DNA from 2 places in the Citrobacter sp. KH_055_1 genome. Region 2 is predicted to be linked to the other one. Evidence: predicted binding sites of a transcription regulator. Region 2 holds the regulator's gene; the other holds the start of a gene.

Region 1 (3,123 bases), 1.1 Mb from region 2:
GATCCGATAGCCCATCTCATTAGCGCTCTCATCTTTGCCGTAGCGTGCGTTCAGCCCGGCCTTCTCACACAGCAGGTTTACCGCCTCCGCCAGGCCGTACATACCAAACATCGGCACAAAACGTTCGGGATCAATCAACCCTTCCTGCACCAGGAAGCTATTCTCAAAGAAATGTGATTTCTCATAGAGGAATTCACACCGTGAATCAATGATGGCAATTTGCTGCTGGCAATAGTGCGGTAGGGTGTGCGTAAAGAAGTCATCGACAGACGTGCTGCGCTCTGCGATGGCTTTCAGATTCAGCCTAACCAGCGTACTTCCGCCGCCCGCCAGCGGCAGCGAGTTGTAACAACTGACGACGCCATAATGGCCTTTTGTGAAAATTTTATCATTTTCAGGACCGTTGGAAATATGCGGTTTACTGCATTCGCAAATATTTTGTGCCACGTTCAGCAGCAGGTCGTCAGGTGTGATTTGTGGATCATAAATAAAGGTAAGATTAGGCGAGACCTGCTTTAGCTCTGCATCTGCACGTAAAATGGCGCGGGTGATCGGCGTATCGGCCGGGCCAATATTGGCATGCATAAAGGCGTCTGGCAGGGTTCTGTCGAGATACCGCCAGAAACGTTTTATTCGAATATCGATCTCTTCTTGTGTTAGAATTCTAACATATGGTTGCAGCAGGGCATCGAGCTGACCAAGGTACACCGGCATCGACGTCACTGACGGAACATGGTGGTACAGAATGGTGAGCAAGGATAAAGCGTCATCAAGATCCTGTGCACCTTCCAGCTCCAGCCAGGCTGAACCGTTGGCCAGAAAATGCGCATAATTGGGCAAAACATAACGTGGTTTGAACGGGGCATGACCTTCGTACATATCGCAGATAACCCCGTCATCCAACGCCTGGCGTGCTTCAGCAGGCAACTGCGGATAAGGCAGTGCGTTTTCTGCCTCCAGCGCCAGAAAGTGGCGTTTCTGCTCAGGGCTGAGCACCGGACTGGTCACGATTTGTTGGCAGCGCTGTTGCAGCGCGAGTTCGCTTGAAGTGGGCATCGTCGATTCCTTTATGTGCCGAAGGTTAAGCAACATTGTAGGAAGCAACCGATCCTCAACCTTTGATCCGGATGCGCCTGATGCCATCGCTTCGCGCCAGTAAAGCTCGATTATTTGAAGTAGATCTCATTAGAGTAATGCAAATCTGTATGTGGTTTTCATTAACTGTGATGTATATCGAAGTGTAATAGCGAGTGGATGTTAGAATACTAACAAACTCGCAAGGTGAAATTTTATACGGCGATGCCGTTGGAGAATGTTATGACCGATTTAACAGCAAGCAGCCTGCGTGCCCTGAAACTGATGGACCTGACCACCCTGAATGATGACGACACCAACGAAAAAGTGATCGCGCTGTGTCATCAGGCAAAAACCCCAGTGGGTAACACGGCGGCAATCTGTATCTATCCGCGTTTCATCCCTATTGCGCGTAAAACGCTGAACGAGCAGGGCACGCCGGATATCCGTATTGCAACGGTAACCAACTTCCCGCACGGCAACGATGACATCGATATTGCGCTGGCAGAAACCCGTGCAGCGATTGCCTACGGCGCAGACGAAGTTGATGTGGTATTCCCGTATCGTGCGCTGATCGCCGGTAATGAGCAGGTCGGTTTTGACCTGGTGAAAGCCTGTAAAGAGGCGTGTGCAGCGGCAAACGTGCTGCTGAAAGTGATCATCGAAACCGGTGAACTGAAAGAAGAAGCGTTGATTCGCAAAGCATCTGAAATCTCCATCAAAGCAGGGGCTGATTTCATCAAGACCTCTACCGGTAAAGTCCCGGTTAATGCGACGCCGGAAAGCGCACGCATCATGATGGAAGTGATCCGCGATATGGGCGTTTCGAAAACCGTTGGTTTCAAACCGGCTGGCGGCGTGCGTACTGCGGAAGACGCGCAGCAATTCCTCGCCATTGCTGATGAACTGTTTGGCGCAGACTGGGCGGATTCCCGTCACTATCGCTTTGGCGCATCCAGCCTGCTGGCAAGCTTGCTGAAGGCGCTGGGTCACGGCGACGGTAAGAGCGCAAGCAGCTACTAAGTTTTTATTGCCCATCGTAGGCCGGATAAGGCGCAAGCCGCCATCCGGCATGAATACGACTTGCCGGGTGGCGCATTGCTTACCCGGCCCATAATCGGGAGGTTCCCTTGTTTCTCGCACAAGAAATTATTCGTAAAAAACGTGATGGTCATGCGCTGAGTGATGAAGAAATTCGTTTCTTTATTAACGGTATTCGCGACAACACCATCTCTGAAGGGCAAATCGCCGCCCTGGCGATGACCATTTTCTTCCACGATATGACAATGCCTGAGCGTGTTTCGCTGACCATGGCAATGCGTGATTCAGGAACCGTGCTGGACTGGAAGAGTCTGCAGCTGAACGGCCCGATTGTGGATAAGCACTCTACCGGCGGCGTGGGTGATGTAACGTCACTGATGTTAGGTCCAATGGTCGCAGCATGCGGCGGCTATATTCCGATGATTTCCGGGCGGGGTCTGGGTCATACCGGCGGTACGCTGGATAAACTGGAAGCGATCCCGGGATTTGACATCTTCCCGGATGACGCGCGTTTCCGTGAAATTATTAAAGACGTGGGTGTGGCGATTATTGGGCAAACCAGCTCGCTCGCACCGGCGGATAAACGTTTTTATGCCACCCGTGACATTACCGCGACGGTGGATTCCATTCCGCTGATCACCGGTTCGATCCTGGCGAAAAAGCTGGCGGAAGGGCTGGATGCGCTGGTCATGGACGTGAAAGTTGGTAGCGGCGCCTTTATGCCAACCTACGAACTTTCAGAAGCCCTTGCTGAAGCAATTGTCGGCGTGGCGAACGGGGCAGGCGTGCGTACCACCGCACTGTTAACCGATATGAACCAGGTGCTGGCTTCCAGCGCCGGTAACGCAGTAGAAGTCCGCGAAGCCGTGCAGTTCCTGACCGGTGAATACCGCAATCCACGTTTGTTAGACGTCACCATGGCGCTGAGTGTGGAAATGCTGATCTCCGGCAAACTGGCGAAAGACGATGCCGAAGCCCGCGCCAAGCTGCAGGCGGTATTGGATAACG
Region 2 (3,123 bases):
CTGTGGCCACAGCCAGAGCGTGCCGCCAAAGGCAATCAAACAGCCCAGCACCGTATCGACAAAGCGCGGCACAATAAACTGTTCTCCGTTCAGCGTCAGCAACTGCAGGGTATACACCGCCGTAACCGTAAACCCGACGGTGGCCCAGCCGTAGTTTTTGCGCATGATCAGATAGCTGACGAGGGTGATGACCAGCATGGCAGCCAGCGTAAACCCTTCCGGAATATGAAAGTGCAGCGTGACGCCGGCAATCACCAGCCCGACAAGCGTACCCAGCGAACGATGCAGAATGCGTACCCGCGTGGCACCGTAGCCATTTTGCGTGACGAACAGGACCGTCATCAGGATCCAATAAGGTTTGGGCAGGTGTAAGGCGCTGCCCATCAGGCTGGCGATGCTCAGCATGACGCTGATACGCCCGGCATTACGCAACGCGGGAGATTTCAGCGACAGATAGTTTTTCAGGGCCGGGAGTAACGGCAGGCGGCGCTGTTTGTCGGCCATTAAATCTCGGGCATACAGCGGACGCTGGGTGCGTAGCACGCGGGCAATGCGGCTAAAGTGCCAGTAGCAAAACTGCCCGACCGGGTTTTCCGGGTGCTGGTTGGCAATTTTCTCCAGCGTGCCAATCTGTTTTTCCATCGAAAAGCGTGTTGGTAAGCGGTGATACAGAATGTCATCTGCCAGTACGCGTAACCGGTCGGCGACGGTGCGCGCATTCCAGCGAATCACCTGTTCTGCATGACTGCGTTCGACCAGCTTCTGCACCTCTTCTGGTTGATGCAGGCTGACGGAAATATGCTCCTGCAAATCCAGCGCCTCCTGAAAGGCCCGTAGCAGGCGTTTGTACTCGTTGTTGTGATGCGCCGACAGCATATGCATTTGCTGATAGCACTGGGTGATCAGATCCACCGCTTTTTGCTGGCGAACCAGCAGCGGGGGCAGCGCTTTTTCGGGATCGACGTGCTGGGTTAGCAGGCTGTATTTCGCTTCACAGTAATCGGCCAGTTCGCGATATAACAGGCTGAGCGATTCGCGCAGCGGCTGCTCACGCCACAGCCAGAACCAGAACCAGTTGAACGCGCCGTACCACAAAGTTCCCAGCGCATAGATCAGCAGCGGTTCCCAGACCGGCATGTTGCCAGCCAGGCTTAGCGTGAAAATTGCCGCAATCAGTGAGGCGGGCAGCAGTCGTGCATGCAGCGGGCTTAACTCGGCGGTCACGCCGAGAACCAGCGTCAGGCCGGTAAGGATCAGCGGGAGCGCAATGCTTTCTGCCAGCAATAGCTGCATGATCAGGCTACATCCGGCAAACAGTGACGCGCCAATAACTAAGCGTTTAAAAAATCGCTTATGCGGGGTATCAAGACCGGCAATGTTGCAGCAGGCGGGGACGAGGGAGAATAGCAGTCCCAGATGAAGCTGACCGATGATAAGACCGACAGCCACGGGTAAACACAGCACCAGCGTTTGTCGTAGTGCGTAGTTGATCTCGGGGTGATAAATCAGTCTTCGCCACATCGGTGCAAACAAAAATGGCGCATTACCAGGTAACGCGCCATTTCGACGAGGTTAACGCGTGCCGTAGACGACGATGGTCTTACCGTGCGCGGAGATCAGGTTCTGATCTTCCAGCATTTTCAGGATACGACCAACGGTTTCACGGGAGCAGCCAACGATCTGGCCAATTTCCTGACGGGTGATTTTGATCTGCATGCCGTCCGGGTGGGTCATCGCGTCAGGTTGTTTCGCCAGGTTCAACAGGGTCTGGGCGATACGACCGGTGACATCCAGGAAGGCCAGGTTGCCTACTTTTTCGGACGTTACCTGCAGGCGACGAGCCATCTGAGAAGACAGGCGCATCAGAATATCCGGGTTAACCTGGATTAATTGACGAAATTTTTTGTATGAAATTTCAGCAACTTCACATGCGGTTTTGGCACGTACCCAGGCGCTACGTTCCTGGCCTTCTTCAAACAGGCCTAATTCACCAATGAAATCGCCCTGATTCAGATAAGAGAGGATCATTTCTTTCCCTTCTTCATCTTTGATCAGCACTGCCACTGAGCCTTTAACGATGTAATACAACGTTTCCGCTTTTTCACCCTGGTGAATCAGCGTGCTCTTCGATGGGTACTTATGAATATGGCAATGAGACAAGAACCATTCGAGAGTCGGGTCTGTTTGCGGTTTGCCAAGCACCATGCGCGGTTATCCTCTGTTATAAGCTGTCTCCAGAGTCAGAACACGACGCTGCCTCTGGGGTTGCAAAAATATGCTTCCCGCTACCTGGGAAAGGGGCTGCTAAAAAGTGAACTGCAGCCTGTAATGTGATGTCCTCTGCATACATGCAGTACGTCAATGTATTACTGTAGCATCCTGACTGTTTTAGCATAGCTTTCGCCGTGTGTCTCCTGGTGTCTCGCTTCAGCATGACTCAGGTCGCCTTCCGTTGCGAGAATTGTTATGTACGCGTAATCTGTCAGGAAAATTGAAACATTGGAGTTACGAAATATGCAAGCGCGTGTAAAGTGGGTTGAGGGGTTAACCTTCCTCGGTGAGTCCGCCTCAGGCCACCAAATCTTGATGGACGGTAACTCCGGTGATAAAGCGCCGAGCCCGATGGAAATGGTACTCATGGCTGCGGGTGGCTGTAGCGCCATTGATGTGGTGTCGATCCTGCAAAAGGGTCGTCAGGATGTGACCAACTGCGAAGTGAAGCTCACTTCCGAGCGTCGTGAAGAAGCGCCGCGTCTGTTTACCCATATTAATCTGCATTTCATCGTTACCGGCAACGATCTGAAAGACGCTTCGGTGTCTCGCGCCGTCGATCTCTCCGCGGAAAAATACTGCTCCGTGGCGCTGATGCTGGAAAAAGCGGTGAATATTACCCATTCCTATGAAGTGATTGCCGCGTAATCCCTGATGCCGGATGGATGATGTTGATTTGTAGGCCCGATAAGCGTAACGCCATCGGGCACTTCCCACGCTTTACTCGATTTTTTTGCCTTCCATCAGTCGCTGGACCAGCGGCAGCATAATCAATTCCATCGCCAGCCCCATCTTGCCGCCCGGCACCACTAATGTATTGATATGGGAAATGAATGAGCCCTGCAGCATCGC

The links. Region 2 encodes CRP, which controls carbon source genes, mostly activating them, when cyclic AMP is high. Its sites were predicted from a motif close to ATGTGANNNNNNTCACAT; they were not measured.
Region 1: deoC (deoxyribose-phosphate aldolase) is a predicted target of CRP. The motif match lies at 1,169-1,186, and genes of this name have one in related genera.

What each region holds. Positions count from the first base shown of each region.
Region 1 is NZ_CM174473.1:4,065,061-4,068,183, reverse strand. Features, by position in the region: gene AC3ITF_RS19120 (YjjI family glycine radical enzyme) at 1-1,056, opposite strand, end outside; gene deoC (deoxyribose-phosphate aldolase) at 1,318-2,097, shown strand; gene deoA (thymidine phosphorylase) at 2,205-3,123, shown strand, end outside.
Region 2 is NZ_CM174473.1:354,989-358,111, forward strand. Features, by position in the region: gene AC3ITF_RS01685 (YccS/YhfK family putative transporter) at 1-1,521, opposite strand, end outside; gene crp (cAMP-activated global transcriptional regulator CRP) at 1,573-2,205, opposite strand; gene AC3ITF_RS01695 (OsmC family protein) at 2,515-2,919, shown strand; gene AC3ITF_RS01700 (phosphoribulokinase) at 2,992-3,123, opposite strand, start outside.